Regions from separate parts of the Streptomyces sp. NPDC046821 genome, predicted to be linked through region 4. Evidence: riboswitches for the same ligand, from Rfam matches in the RefSeq annotation. Region 4 holds a riboswitch; each other region holds the start of a gene.

What was found. A riboswitch is a leader RNA that binds a small molecule or an ion and turns the genes downstream of it on or off. The one in region 4 is predicted to bind cyclic di-AMP.
Region 1: linked by a shared signal. The riboswitch ahead of ABZ893_RS35520 (M23 family metallopeptidase) and the one ahead of ABZ893_RS16985 (transglycosylase family protein) in region 4 are both predicted to bind cyclic di-AMP.
Region 2: linked by a shared signal. The riboswitch ahead of ABZ893_RS03050 (M23 family metallopeptidase) and the one ahead of ABZ893_RS16985 (transglycosylase family protein) in region 4 are both predicted to bind cyclic di-AMP.
Region 3: linked by a shared signal. The riboswitch ahead of ABZ893_RS05810 (M23 family metallopeptidase) and the one ahead of ABZ893_RS16985 (transglycosylase family protein) in region 4 are both predicted to bind cyclic di-AMP.

What each region holds. Positions count from the first base shown of each region.
Region 1 is NZ_JBEYYB010000028.1:21,886-25,581, reverse strand. Features, by position in the region: tRNA gene ABZ893_RS35530 (tRNA-Met) at 336-409, opposite strand; gene ABZ893_RS35525 (PP2C family protein-serine/threonine phosphatase) at 676-1,734, shown strand; cyclic di-AMP (ydaO/yuaA leader) riboswitch at 2,086-2,231, shown strand; gene ABZ893_RS35520 (M23 family metallopeptidase) at 2,243-3,310, shown strand; gene ABZ893_RS35515 (aldo/keto reductase) at 3,463-3,696, shown strand, end outside.
Region 2 is NZ_JBEYYB010000001.1:652,959-656,654, reverse strand. Features, by position in the region: gene ABZ893_RS03065 (XRE family transcriptional regulator) at 1-642, shown strand, start outside; gene ABZ893_RS03060 (DUF6126 family protein) at 639-848, shown strand; gene ABZ893_RS03055 (tyrosine-protein phosphatase) at 900-1,697, opposite strand; cyclic di-AMP (ydaO/yuaA leader) riboswitch at 2,114-2,309, shown strand; gene ABZ893_RS03050 (M23 family metallopeptidase) at 2,314-2,892, shown strand; gene ABZ893_RS03045 (SGNH/GDSL hydrolase family protein) at 3,065-3,696, shown strand, end outside.
Region 3 is NZ_JBEYYB010000002.1:505,488-509,183, forward strand. Features, by position in the region: gene ABZ893_RS05800 (GNAT family N-acetyltransferase) at 1-276, opposite strand, end outside; gene ABZ893_RS05805 (HPr family phosphocarrier protein) at 582-863, shown strand; gene ABZ893_RS05810 (M23 family metallopeptidase) at 951-1,751, opposite strand; cyclic di-AMP (ydaO/yuaA leader) riboswitch at 1,764-1,922, opposite strand; gene ABZ893_RS05815 (pitrilysin family protein) at 2,150-3,535, opposite strand; gene ABZ893_RS05820 (pitrilysin family protein) at 3,532-3,696, opposite strand, start outside.
Region 4 is NZ_JBEYYB010000007.1:424,972-428,667, forward strand. Features, by position in the region: gene ABZ893_RS16975 (cytochrome P450) at 1-333, shown strand, start outside; gene ABZ893_RS16980 (transglycosylase family protein) at 487-1,497, shown strand; cyclic di-AMP (ydaO/yuaA leader) riboswitch at 1,622-1,838, shown strand; gene ABZ893_RS16985 (transglycosylase family protein) at 1,843-2,538, shown strand; gene eno (phosphopyruvate hydratase) at 2,897-3,696, shown strand, end outside.

The sequences.
Region 1 (3,696 bases), on a different contig from region 4:
TCCGGGGCGGTGTCGGTCACGCGGGCGCCGTCAGCGGTTCTCGGGTGTCGTCACCGTGGGCTTCTCCGGTTCGTCGTCATCTCCGGTAGGGAGTCTTCCCGGCACGGAGCCTTCCCGGTACGGAATCCTCCCCGTACGGAGCTTCCCGGTACGGAGTCCGCTGAGGCGGCCTTCCCGATTCGGCGGGTCCCGCTCGCCGGAGTCGGCACAACAGGCCGGCCGCGATTCAGTCTAGGGGCGGAGAATTCGTCGACGCCCTGGCAAGAGTTCGCACTCCGGATGTCCGGATACACCGAAGGCCCGGAAGCGAATGCTTCCGGGCCTTCGGCCTTGAGTAGCGGGGACAGGATTTGAACCTGCGACCTCTGGGTTATGAGCCCAGCGAGCTACCGAGCTGCTCCACCCCGCGTCGGTGAACCTGACTCTACGCCATTGCGGGGACGGAACGCGAATCGGCGGCCCGCGCCCCTGGTGGGCCGGGCTCTCCGGAGGCGCGTTTCACCCGGTCGGGCGCACCGGGTCGCCCGCCGCCGGGCCCGGGGGAACGCTGGTGTGGGGCGCCCCGGGGCGCGCCGGTGCGGGGGACCGACGCGGACGGTGCCGGGAGGCGATCGGGTGGGGCAGCGAGCAGGACAGCGCGGCGGACACAGACGCGAGGCAGGGCAGAGCCTGTCCATGGCCCGGTCCTTCGTCCGCGTGCTGCCGTGGCTGCTCATCGCCGTGGGGGCGGTCTACGACTACATGACGCCGTCACGGTTCACCGGAGTGCCGCTGTTCACCGCCGCGCCGCTGATCGCGGCCCCGTTCTTCTCGCCGCGCGGCACGCTCCTGACCGGCATCGCGACGATCGCCGTCGTGCTCGGGGTGCATCTCAGATACAGCCGCAGCTACACCACCGAGTCCGTCACCGAACTCGTCACCGTCGTCACGGTCTGCGTCCTCGCCGTCGTCATCAACCGCGTCGTGCGCCGCGGCTCCGAGCAGCTGATGTCCGTACGCCGGATCGCCGAGGCGGCGCAGCACGCCGTCCTGCCCGAACCCGAGGCCCGTATCGCCGGACTCCAGATCGCGGCGCGTTATGAGGCCGCGCAGGCGGGGGCCTTCATCGGGGGTGACCTGTACGCGGTCCAGGACACCCCGCACGGGGTGCGGCTCGTCGTGGGTGACGTGCGGGGGAAGGGCATGGGCGCGGTGGCGGCCGTGGCCGTCGTCATCGGGGCGTTCCGGGAGGCCGCCGAGCAGGAGGCGACCCTGGAGGCGGTCGCGCAGCGTCTGGAGCGGGCGCTCGCGCGGGAGGGGACGCGGCGCGAGGGGCTCGACGAGTACGAGGGGTTCACGACGGCCGTACTCGCGGAGATCCCGCACGGTGACGGCGTCGTGCGGATCGTCAATCGCGGTCACCCCGAGCCGCTGCTGCTCGGCGGGGACGGCGCGCTGCGGGTGCTGTCGTCGCCGGAGCCGGCGCTGCCGCTCGGGATGGGGGATCTGGGCGCGTGGCCGGACCGGGCGTCGGAGGCGGAGTTCCCGTGCGGGGCGACTTTGCTGCTGTACACCGACGGGCTCTCGGAGGCGCGCGACGCGGAGGGGGAGTTCTACGACCCGGCGGGCCGGCTCGCCGGGCGGATGTTCTCCGGGCCCGACCCGCTCCTCGCGACGCTCACGGCGGAGGTCCGCCGGCACACGGGGGGAGGGACGACGGACGACATGGCGCTGTTGGCGGTCCGGAGGCCGTGAAGTCCGGCGGCCGTGAAGCACGTGAAGCAGTCGTCCGGCGGCCGTGGATGGTCCCTTCGCGTCGGCGGCTTCCGTGAGTGAGGCCGCCGTGAAGCGAACGTGAAGCCGTAGTGATGGCCTTCATCACATTCCGTAGCTGAACGGCCTCGCTGCGCATAACGTTTGACACACCGTCAGAAGAACGTGTCGTTCCGACTGGCGGTCAACTCGCCCGATTGCGCCCGCTCGTGCCCCGATAAGTCCAGGCCAAAGGCGTTAACGATCAGTCGGAACGGCTTGGAATCGGACCCCCGAGTCTATTAACGTTCGATAACGCAGCGCGGTCGTCCCAGCCGTCACAAGAGACGGCTCCGTGCGCACGCGCCTAATCCCGCAAGGGAGCCGGGGAACCACCAACTTGGGGTGAATCGGACGTCCTTCCCCACGAGGGACGTCGGTAGGAGACCTTCCTGCTCCGAACCCGTCAGCTAACCCGGTAGGCGAGAAGGAAGGAAAGGAGTGCGCCCCCGTGGCGTCCAACCGGCCTGCCCCAGAGTTCTCCCATGCCCCGAACGACGAGTTCGGATACGCGGACGAGCAGCCCTGGGAGGAGTGGAACCCCACAGAGGAGTCCGTCCGGCCCGTGCGCGGCCGGCACCGCGTCGCCAAGCAGCGCGGCGGACTCGCCCGCAGCTCCACCGTTCTCGGTGTCGGCGTCATCGCGGCCGTCGGTGCGGGCGGCATCGCCACCGCGCAGGGCGGCAAGCCCCCGGTCCACATCTCGATGCCCGACCTCTCGGCCGTCAAGGACGCGCTGCCCGAGGCCAAGTCGCTGCCCGGCGTGGGCTCGCTGATATCGGACGACAGCACCGACGACTCGGGTACGGCGACGAACGCCGCGCCGCTGACCACGGCCGGTATCACCACCGCCGACGCCCAGCAGGGCGCGACCGACGCCGGTGAGGCGCTGCGCAGCCGCATCCTCCAGCAGGCCGAGCAGCAGCAGGACCAGGCCGCCCACGCCGAGGCCACCGCCGCCGAGGAGGCCGCCGCGAAGCAGGCCGCCGCGGAAGCGACCAAGACGCAGGACGCCGCGCAGGCCAAGGCCGACGCCAAGGTCGCCGCCGCGAAGAAGGCGGCCGAGGAGGCCGCGAAGAAGAAGGCCGAGGCCGAGCGCCTCGCCAAGCTCGCCAAGAGCTACACGCTGCCGGTCGCCTCGTACACGATCACCGGCACGTTCGGTCAGCCCGGTTCGATGTGGTCCTCCGGGTACCACACGGGCCTCGACTTCGCCGCTCCCACGGGTACGCCGCTGAAGGCGATCCACGGCGGTGTCGTCAAGGAGGCCGGCTGGGCGGGCGCGTACGGCTACCGCACCGTCCTGGAGCTGCCGGACGGCACCGAGCTCTGGTACTGCCACCAGTCCTCGCTCAACGTCAGCGCCGGTCAGAAGGTGACCACCGGCGACGTCATCGGCCGCGTGGGCGCCACGGGCAACGTGACCGGGCCGCACCTCCACCTGGAGGTCCACCCGGGCGGCAACCCGACCGGGGTCGACCCGGCGCCGTGGCTGCGCAACCTGGGCCTTACTCCCTGACGCCCTGATCCACCCGGACCGGCACCACCCCCGCCCCCGATCCCGGCGGCCCTGACGACATCCCCCCGACGTCAGGGCCGCCGTCGGGCATTCCCCGGACTTTTGACTTTCGGATCGGAATAACTCCCTCCGAAGACGTGTTGTGACATGACATGACTTCCCTTCGCAAGCTTGGCTCGTCCGACCTCGAGGTCTTCCCGCTCGCCCTCGGCGGCAACGTCTTCGGCTGGACCGCCGACGAGGCCCAGTCCTTCGCCGTTCTCGACGCGTACGTCGCCGCCGGCGGCAACTTCGTCGACTCGGCCGACATGTACTCGTCCTGGATCCCCGGCAACAAGGGCGGCGAGTCCGAGACCGTCCTCGGCAAGTGGCTGGCCGCGCGCGGC
Region 2 (3,696 bases), on a different contig from region 4:
CCGGCTCCGGACTCCTCGGAGCCCGGCCCCGAGCCCACGGAGCTGCCTGTCGTCGCGCCACAGCTGCGCGAACTGCGCCGCCGCGCCGCCCTCACCCTGGAGGCCGCCGCCCGCGCCGCCGGACTCTCGCCGGCCCATCTCTCCCGCCTGGAGACGGGGCGCCGCCAGCCCTCGCTCCCGATGCTGCTCGCCCTCGCCCGCACCTACGGTACGACGGTCTCGGAGGTCCTGGGGGAGACTCCGGCGGACCAGAACTCCGTCGTGCGCGCCGGTGACATGGAACCCAACGAGGCGGGCGGCTGGATCTATCGCCAGGCCGGTTCCCCCGGGCGCGGGATGCAGGCCCTGCGCGTCCATGTGCCGTACGGCGCCCAGGGCGACATCGTGCGGGTCCACCCCGGCGAGGAGTGGCTGTACGTCCTCGAAGGGCGGCTGCGGCTGCGCCTCGGGGACACCGCGTACGGGCTCGAGGCGGGGGACAGCGCGCACTTCGACTCGCTCACCCCGCACCGGATCGCCGCCGCCGACCGCGGCGGCGCCGAACTGCTCTTCGTCCACACCCTGCTGCAGAGCCCGTCCGCCGCGCTGTGTCTCGGACCGGCGGCCGGCGGCGGCGAACCGACCCTGGGAGGCCCGCGATGAACGCGGAGACCAACGACGTGACCGGCGACGTGACCACCGGCGTGACCGGTGATGTGACCGGGCCCGTGAACCCCGTCCGCCGGCGCGACGTGGAGGACAGGCTCCCGCGCGGCATCTGGGTGCGGCTGCTCGTCTACGTCTTCGCCGGGCACATCGTCGCGGCCTTCATCTACCTGCTGTTCACGCTGGGGGCCTCGCGCGGGTGACGCCGTGAGGCCAAGAGCCGGTTCCGGTCCCGATCCCGGTCCTGGTCCTGGTCAGTCGAGGAGGTGCTCGCGCAGGCGATCACGCTCGGCCGGGGTCAGCTCGAGGCCTTCCTCCAGGTAGCGGTCGACCGAGCCCCACGTCTCCTCGATCGTCTCGAAGGCGGCCGCCAGATAGCCGGCGCGCGCGTCGAACAGAGGGCTCAGCAGCTCCATGACCTCGGGGGACATCGCGTCCTCGTCGGCGCTGGAGCGGTGCACCTTGTAGCGGCGGTGCGCGGCGTTCGACTCCAGGTAGTCCGCCTCGATCGCGTCGCGCTCCACGCCCACGGCCAGCAGCGTGACCGCTATCGAGAGACCCGCGCGGTCCTTGCCCGCCGCGCAGTGCATGAGCGCGGGCACGCTGTCCTCGGCCATGGCGTGCAGCACCTGGCTGTGCTCGGCGGTCCGCTCCTTGATGATCGCCCGGTACGACGTGATCATGCGGTCCGCCGCCTGGCCCTCGGACAGGGCCGCGCGCAGCTCGTCGATGTGGCCGTCGCGGACCATCTTCCAGAACTCGGCGCCGTCCGCCGGGTCGGTCAGCGGCAGATTCACGTTCCGCACGCCGGGCAGCGTGACGTCGGGGCCTTCGAGGCGCTGGTCGGCGGCGTTGCGGAAGTCGAAGATCGTGTGCAGCCCGAGCGAGGCGAGGAACTCGGCGTCCTCCGGCGTCGCGTGCGCGAGGTGACCGCTCCGGAACAGCACGCCCTGCTTGACCCGACGGCCGTCCACGGTGGGGAGGCCGCCCACATCGCGGAAGTTGCGCACTCCGGCCAACTCGGGCTCGGTGGACGGGACCTGCTGCGTCACGGGGGCTCCTCCCGGTCGGCCGCGGCGCTGTTCGCCTGCGGGCGTTCTCGACGATACGACATGGATTCCAGGGGCAACCATGTGCGACGCGACGGGTCAGAAGGGGGCCGCCATTGCGCCCTGAATGACCTAAATAAACCAGTAAGTCATTGAATGACTCGTTAGTCATAAATAGACCTGAAATGACGTGACATGGCGTGTCATATGTGAGCAGCCTCATAGCCGTGACCGGGCGTGACGGGCGCGCCGAGTGAACTCCCTTGAACTCCCCTTAGGAATAACAGTTGCAAAGATCGGGAGTCCACGGAGTGTGACGGCGTGCTCCGGAGTGGATCAGCAAAGGATCAAGACCCGGGCCGCGCAAGGGCGTTCGGGCCTTGTCGTGGCGCTCCCCGCTCGCTTACGTTCACCGCAATCCGGACGGAACGCCTAATCCTGCCGCCGACCGGAATCCGCATCCAGATCCGTGCCGGCAGGAGCGGGGGACCCAGGTAGAACGCCGTTTCCGGGACACCGGCGACGGCTCGGGGTGAAGCCGTGCCCGAACAGGGCCCGGCCGGGCATCTCCAGCCCGAACCCGACAGCTCACCTCGCAGGCGACGGAGAGGAATCCGCCATGCCCGCGAAGGGTAAGCACCGCCGTCCGAAGTCCCTGAACCTCACCCGCACCGCCGCCCTGGTCGTCGCCGGTGGCGCCGCGATCGCGCTGCCCCTGCTGGGTGCCGCCGGCGCCCACGCCGCGACCCCGGCCGCGGCGCCCGCGCTGGCCATCCAGGCCTCCGCCAGCGCCGGCTACCAGCTGCCCGTCCAGGGCGCCAAGATCGGCACGGCCTACAAGACCCCCGGCCCCATGTGGTCCAGCGGCTACCACACCGGCGTGGACTTCCTCGTCCCGACGGGCACGTCCATCAAGGCCATAGCCGCCGGCACCGTGGTCTCCGCCGGCTACGACGGCGCGTACGGCAACGAGGTCGTCGTCCTGCACCCCGACGGCAAGTACTCGCAGTACGCCCACATGTCGGCGCTGTCCGTCTCGACCGGCCAGAGTGTGACCGAGGGCCAGCAGCTCGGCCTCTCGGGTGCCACTGGCAACGTCACGGGACCGCACCTGCACTTCGAGATCCGCACCACCCCGTACTACGGCTCGGACGTCGACCCGGTCGCGTACCTCAACGCCCACGGGGTCTCCGTCTGACCCGGGCAGCGTGACACCGAAGGGGCGGGCCCGGCGCGGGCCCGCCCCTCCGGGCGTACTCCGGGGGCCGTATTCCTGGAATGCCGAAACTGACCGGGTGGTCTATGTCACCACTCGTCAACCCCTCCTTACGGTCGCGTAGGTCACATCCCCGGGTGAAAGATGTGTGGTTGTGGCAAACGAATCGAGATCACTCAGCGGCGGCACGATTCGGTCCTACGCGGCGGTGGGGGACAGCTTCACCGAAGGCGTCGGGGACCCCGGCCCCGACGGCAGCTTCGTGGGCTGGGCCGACCGCCTCGCCGTCCTCCTGGACGACCGGACCCCCGAGCACTCCTTCCGGTACGCGAACCTCGCCGTGCGCGGCAAGCTCCTCGACCAGATCGTGGAGGACCAGCTCCCGCGCGCCATGGAGCTCGCCCCCGAGCTGGTGAGCTTCTCCGCCGGCGGCAACGACATCATCCGGCCCGGCACCGACCCCGACGACGTCGCGGAACGCTTCGAGAAGGCCGTGGCCAAACTGACCTCCGCCGTCGGCACCGTCATGGTCACCACGGGCTTCGACACCCGTGACGTCCCGGTCCTCAAGCATCTGCGCGGCAAGATCGCGACGTACAACGGACATGTGCGCGCGATCGCCGACCGCCATGGTTGCCCGGTGCTCGACCTGTGGTCGCTGAAGACGGTCCAGGACCGCCGGGCCTGGGACGACGACCGGCTGCACCTCTCGCCCGAGGGGCACACGCGGGTCGCGCTGCGGGCGGGCCAGGTGCTCGGCGTCGACGTGCCCGCCGACCCGGACCA
Region 3 (3,696 bases), on a different contig from region 4:
GGTCGCGATGAACTCGCCGCCCACGGTGGCCGCGAGGCCCACCCGGTCCACGTAGTCGTGATGGGTGAAGCGGTGCACGTCCTTGGCGGACAGGCGCGGGTAGGGCGCGAAGAAGCGGTAGTACTTCGACTCGTCCGAGACCTGCTCGTAGAAGTTCGTGAGCCGCTCGGCGTCCTCGGTGGTGATGGGCCTGATGCGCGCGGTGCCGCCGTCGCGCAGCACCACGTCTGCTTCCCAGTGGGCGGGGTACGTGTGCCGGTCCGACGGGGTCTGCATGGGGCAAGCGTACGGCTCGGGACGGACAGTCGTGGGGGGTGCGGCGCGAGTGGTTCGCGGGGTGTGTGGGCGGGGCGTGCGGGCGCGGTTCGCGGGCTCGGGGCGCCGGTGGCGTGCGGGCTGGGTGCCGGCGATGTGCGGGCGTACGCGCGCGGTGGCGCACCGGTCGCGGGGTGCGCGGGCCGCAGGCAGGCTATGAGGGCCGACGCGCGCGTGCGTGCGGCGCGAAGGGCTCACAGCGGTCACGTCCACCGGTGTGGGACACTGGTCTAGACAACTGTGAGCATCCTGAAGGGCAGCAACACATGGCTGAGCGCCGCGTCAACGTCGGCTGGACCGAGGGCCTCCACGCCCGCCCCGCCTCCATCTTCGTCCGCGCGGCCACGGCGGCCGGCGTCCCCGTGACGATCGCCAAGGCCGACGGCAACCCCGTCAACGCCGCCTCCATGCTCGCGGTGCTCGGCCTGGGTGCCGAGGGCGGCGAGGAGATCACCCTGGCCTCGGACGCCGAGGGCGCGGAGGTCGCGCTCGACCGCCTGGCCAAGCTTGTCGCCGAGGGGCTGGACGAGCTTCCCGAGACGGTCTAGGCCGCACCCTGGACGCGTAGGACTCGTAACGTCGAAAGCCCCGGCTCGGTGAGCCGGGGCTTTCGTCGTTGGCAGTGTGGACGGGCGTCAGACGTTCACGCCGTGGCCGCGCAGGTACGCGACGGGGTCGATGTCAGAGCCGTAGTCGGGGCCCGTGCGGGCCTCGAAGTGGAGGTGCGGGCCCGTGGTGTTGCCGGTCGCCCCGGAGAGGCCGATCTGCTGGCCGGGCGTGACGGTCTGGCCGACGGAGACGCCGATGGACGACAGGTGACCGTACTGCGTGTACGTACCGTCATTCATCTTGATCACGATGTTGTTGCCGTAGGCGCCGCCCCAGCCGGCCTCGACGACCGTGCCCGAGCCCACGGCGTGGACGGAGGTACCGCTGGCCGCGTGGAAGTCGATGCCGGTGTGGCTGCCGGAGGACCACAGTCCACTGCTGGCCTTGTACCCGGTGGACACGTACGAGCCGGTGATCGGCATGACGTAGGTGTTCAGGCGCTTGCGCTCGGCCTCGCGGGCGGCGCGCTGCTTGGCCTCGCGTTCGGCCTTGGCCTTGGCCTCCGCCTTGCGCTTGGCTTCTTCGGCCTGTCGCGCGGCCTCCGCCTCGGCCTCGGCCTCCGCCTTGGCCTTCGCGGCGGCTTCCTCGGCGGCCTGCTGCTGGGCGGCGGCCTGCGCGTCGATCTGCTCGGCGAGCGAGTCACCGATGGAGATGGCCTTGGTCAGGCCTGTCTGCTCCATGGCCGTGTGCTCGGCGGCGAGGGCGGGGGAGGCGAGGCCTCCGATGACACCGGTCGTGGTGATCGCGGCGACGCCGGCGACATTCGCGGTGGTACGCGTGAACCGGCTCGGGCGACGGTGCTTCCCGGTGGCACGGGTGAACGCCATGGGGCGCTGAATCCTTTCCCTCCTTCTCGCCTACCGGGTTAGCTGACGGGTTCGGAGCAGGAAGGTCTCCTACGGACACCCTTCGGGAAGGGCGTCCGATTCACCCCAGGGACTGCGGTGGGTCCCCGGCTCCCCCGGCTCGCGCCTTGGGGGACTCGGCGATGGCTGCCCGGTGCCGCGGGCGCGGCGTACTTCTGGCGGACAGCCGGACCGACGCTAAGCGGGTCAACTTTCAATCAACAAACAAAACCGCGCTTTTGTTGTGCATGACACAGGGCAGACAGGCAACCACCGGCCCAATTCGGACATACGAGGGCCCCGGTGGTCATCTCACCCACCGGGGCCGCAAGTTGTCCGTGTTGTCCGACTCTCGGCCAGACTCTCGGTCCGGCTCTCGGTCAGCCGGTGACGACGGTCACCTCTCCGATGCCGAGCGCCCGGACGGGCTCCTCGATCTGCGCCGCGTCACCCACGAGCACCGTCACCAGGCGGTCGGCCGGGAAGGCGTTCACGACGGCCGCGGTGGCCTCCACGGTGCCCGTCGCGGCGAGCCGGCGGTACAGCTCCGCCTGGAAGTCGTCGGGCAGGTGCTGCTCGACCTGGTCGGCGAGCGTCCCCGCGACGGCCGCGGCGGTCTCGAACTTGAGCGGGGCAACGCCCACCAAGTTCTGCACGGCGACGTCCCGTTCGGCGTCGGTCAGGCCCTCCTCGGCGAGCGTACGGAGAACCTTCCACAGGTCGTCGAGCGCCGGACCCGTGTTCGGGGTGTCCACGGAACCGCTGATGCTGAGCAGCGAGGCGCCCGTCCCGTCCGCCGCCGAGAGCAGCACCTGGCCGAACGCGCGCACGCCGTAGGTGTAGCCCTTCTCCTCGCGCAGGACCCGGTCCAGACGCGACGTGAGGGTGCCGCCCAGGCAGTACGTGCCGAGCACCTGCGCCGGCCAGACCCGGTCGTGCTTGTCGGAGCCGACGCGGCCGATGCGCAGCTGCGTCTGTACGGCGCCGGGCCGGTCGACGATCACGACGCGGCCGCGGTCGTCGGCGGTCACCGGCGGCACGGGACGCGGCTGTGCCGGGCCTCCCGTCCAGGCGCCGAGCGTCTCCGCGAGGAGGGCGTCGAGGTCGGTGCCGGCGAGGTCGCCCACGACGACCGCGGTCGCCGTCGCCGGGCTCACGTGCTGCTCGTAGAACGCGCGCACGGCTGCCGCGTCGATGGGGGTGACCGTCTCCTCGGTGCCCTTGCGGGGGCGGGACACGCGCGCGGTGGCCGGGAAGAGCTGCTTGGAGAGCTCCTTGGCGGCGCGGTAGGCCGGGTTGGCCGTCTCGTGCGGGATCTCGTCGAGCCGGTTGCGCACCAGGCGGGCGATCTCCTTGGCGTCGAACGCGGGCGCCCTGAGGGCGTCGGCGAGCAGGCCGAGCGCCTTCGGCAGCCGGGAGACGGGCACTTCGAGGGAGACCCGTACGCCCGGGTGGTCGACGTACGCGTCCAGGGTCGCGCCGCAGCGTTCGAGCTCGGCCGCGAACTCCTCGGCGGCGAGCTTGTCGGTGCCTTCGGAGAAGGCCCTCGCCATGATGTTGGCGACGCCGTCGAGGCCGGCAGGCTCGGCGTCCAGGGGGGCGGCGAGATTGACCTCCACGGCGACGACCTGCTGGCCGGGGCGGTGGCAGCGCAGGACCGTCAGGCCGTTGTCGAGCGTGCCGCGCTCGGGGGCGGGGAACGCCCACGGCTTGGGCGCGCCGGCCTGGGGCTGCGGGTGGAAGTCCATGGTCGCGAGCTCGGTCACTTGCCCGCCTCCTCTTCTGCGGTCGCGTCCGCCGTCACGTCGGCCATCTCATCTGCTTCTTCGGCTTCGTCGGCTTCTTCGGGGGCCGTGGGTTCGTAGACGAGCACCGCGCGGTTGTCGGGGCGCAGATGGGCCTTGGCCACCTCGTGGACCTCCTCGGC
Region 4 (3,696 bases):
CAGCCGCTCACGATCGGCGGCCAGGACATCGCCGCAGGCGACCCCGTCCTCGTCGTACTCGCCGCGGCCGACCGCGACCCGGCACGGTTCGACGACCCCGACACGCTCGACCTCTCCCGGCGTGACAATCAGCACCTCGGTTACGGGCACGGTATCCACTACTGCCTCGGCGCGCCCCTCGCGCGGCTCGAAGGACAGGCCGCCCTGGCAACGCTTCTGACGCGCCTTCCGGACCTGCGACTTGCGGGAGATCCTGCCGATTTGCGGTGGCGTGGCGGGCTCATCATGCGTGGGTTGCGCACGCTGCCGGTCGAGTTCGCGCCGCGCCCGTAAGACCCGGGCGGAGCCCCATAGCTGACGGTGCGTCAGGACTGTGACTTTTACGTGATCTCTGCTGCATCCGCTTGTGACAAGCGTTCGAGTGCGGCTACGTTCACGAGTCACCGCGGCACCATCCGTCGCGATAGTCACCCGAAAGGCGTCTCCATGCTCTCCGGGAACGGTCGTCACCGTCGCCCCCGCCAGGCTCCCGCGATCGTCGTCGCGGCGGGAGTGACCGGATCGGCCCTCGCGATTCCACTGCTCGCGGCCACCAACGCGAGCGCCGCGTCCTCGGCGACCTGGGACAAGCTCGCCGAGTGCGAGAGCGGCGGCTCCTGGAGCGCCGACCCGGGCAACGGGTACTACGGCGGGCTCCAGTTCTCGCAGGAGATGTGGGAGAAGTACGGCGGTCTCGACTTCGCCCCGCGCGCCGACCAGGCCAGCCGTTCGCAGCAGATCGCCGTCGCCGAGAAGGTTCTCGACGACCAGGGCCCGCGTGCGTGGCCGGTGTGCTCGGTGACGTCGGGGCTCACGACGGACGAGGCGCCGCCGAACGTCGACCCCGGGGTGGCGCTGCCGACCCCGTCGGTGTCCGTCGGCGATTCCGGGAGCGGTGACGCGGCGAAGGGTGGCGACAGTGCCACTCCGTCCGGCGCGGCGACCTCGGACGCGAAGAGCGGCTCCGGTGGCTCTCATGGGAAGAATTCCGACAAGTCCGGCGATAAAGCCAGTAACGCCTCGGATGGCTCCCAGGGTGACAAGTCCGGCCAGGACGGGGCGACTTCGACCCCGGAGGCTCCGTGGGTCTCGTCGACCCCGTCGCTCCCGTCGGCCTCGGCGACCCCCTCGACGCCCACCCCCGACGCCTCGCCCGCCTCCGGCCGCCACCGCGGCGACGCGGCCGCCGACGAGACCAAAGCCCCCTCACGCACCGCCGACAGCTCCGGCCGGCACGCCTCGCGCGGCGGAGAAAGCGCCCGCGCGGGGTCGAATACGGACGAAGGCACATACACCGTGCGCCCGGGTGACAACCTGTGGGACATCGCGGACGCCCATGACGTGCGCGGTGGATGGTCCGCGCTGTACGCGGAGAACAAGAAGACGGTCGGCTCCGACCCGAACCTCATCCTTCCTGGTCAGAGTCTGGATCTTGGGCTCGAATCGGGCGAAAAGTAGCGGCAGTTCGGGCTTAATGTCCGCTTTCGCGACAATGAGAGATGGATCTCAAAGACCCTGATCGTCTTTGAAATCCGGGCGATTCACTGCTTACGGTCAGGACCGCTCGCCACAGCGGGCCCCGTCGGATGTCACGCCGAATCCTGCCAATGTCCGAACGGGAACAGTCGTCGCGTAAGCGCCGTGGGCAGGAGCGGGGGACCCAAGGTAAGCGCCGGTCCCGGCCGTTGAGAGACGGCCGGAGGACCGGCTTGGGGTGAAGTCGCACGCAAGTCGTGCGACCGGGCACTCATCCGGCCCGAACCCGACAGCTCACCTCGTAGGCGTCGGTGAGGGGATCTCTCCATGCTGTTTTCCAAGGGCAAGCACCGTCGTCCGTCCAAGGCCGTCCGCGTCGCCACGCTGGCCGGCGTCGCCGGTGCCGCCGTCGCCGTTCCGCTGATGGGTGCCACCGGCGCCTCCGCCGCCACCACCTCCGAGTGGGACGCGGTCGCACAGTGTGAGTCCGGCGGCAACTGGTCGATCAACACGGGCAACGGCTACTACGGCGGCGTGCAGTTCTCCGCGTCCACCTGGGCCGCGTACGGCGGCACCGCCTACGCCTCCCGCGCCGACCTGGCCTCCAAGTCGCAGCAGATAGCCGTCGCAGAGAAGGTCCTGGCCAGCCAGGGCAAGGGTGCCTGGCCGACCTGTGGTGTGGGCCTGTCCGGCGCCTCCACGTCCAACTCCGCTCCGGCCCCCGCGAAGCCGCAGGCCCAGCCGCAGCAGCAGGAGCGCACCCAGCAGCCGACCACCCGCAGCCAGGAGCGCGTGAAGCCCGCCGCCCCGAAGCAGGAGTCGAAGAAGACCGTCCAGACCCCGACCGGCAAGACGGTCAAGAAGGGTGACGGCGAGTACAAGGTCAAGTCCGGCGACACCCTCAGCAAGATCGCCCAGGCCCACCACGTCAAGGGCGGCTGGGACAAGCTCTTCAAGCTGAACAAGGACATCGTCGACAACGCCGACCTGATCTTCCCGGGCCAGCAGCTCCACCTCAAGTAAGAAGCCTCTACAAAAGAGGCCTCTGCCAAGAAGCCTCTGCAGTAATAAAGAGGTGAGACGCGGGTACCGGCCTCCGGCGGACCGCCGGTACCGCGTCTTTGTCCCTCAAGAACTCCCCGCCCCGGGTGCGCCTCCCCCGTCGCACCCGGGGCGGGGTTCTGGCTTTGTGGAGGCCTGTGGGGGACCGCGCTTTCGCCCGTCGTCCGCCGGAGCTTTTTGTTCCGTTGGGAAACAATTCGCTCTCGGTTTTGTCCACGGGGCGGGCCACAGGGCGGCGCCGGCCCCGGAGCCGGTTAGGCTCGTGTTGCCGGACCGAGCGGCCCGGCGTAGTTGCGTCACATCCCATAAGGAGATGCTCGTGCCGTCCATCGACGTCGTCGTAGCCCGGGAAATCCTGGACTCCCGAGGCAACCCCACGGTCGAGGTCGAGGTCGGCCTCGACGACGGCAGCACCGGTCGTGCCGCTGTCCCGTCCGGTGCCTCCACCGGTGCGTTCGAGGCCATCGAGCTTCGCGACGGTGACCCGAACCGTTACCAGGGCAAGGGTGTCGAGAAGGCCGTCCTCGCCGTCATCGAGCAGATCGGCCCGGAGCTCGTCGGCTACGACGCCACCGAGCAGCGCCTGATCGACCAGGCGATGTTCGACCTGGACGCCACCGACAACAAGGGCTCCCTCGGCGCCAACGCCATCCTCGGCGTCTCGCTCGCCGTCGCGCACGCCGCGTCCGAGGCCAGCGACCTGCCGCTGTTCCGCTACCTCGGCGGTCCGAACGCGCACCTGCTGCCCGTCCCGATGATGAACATCCTGAACGGTGGGTCGCACGCCGACTCCAACGTCGACATCCAGGAGTTCATGATCGCCCCGATCGGCGCGGAGTCCTTCTCCGAGGCGCTGCGCTGGGGCACCGAGGTCTACCACACCCTCAAGAAGGTCCTGAAGAGCAAGGGTCTGGCCACGGGCCTCGGTGACGAGGGCGGCTTCGCCCCGAACCTCGGCTCGAACCGTGAGGCCCTCGACCTGATCCTCGAGGCGATCAAGGAGGCCGGTTACGTCCCCGGCCAGCAGGTCGCCCTCGCGCTCGACGTCGCCGCCTCCGAGTTCTACAAGGACGGCAAGTACCTCTTCGAGGGCAAGGAGCGCTCCGCCGCCGAGATGAC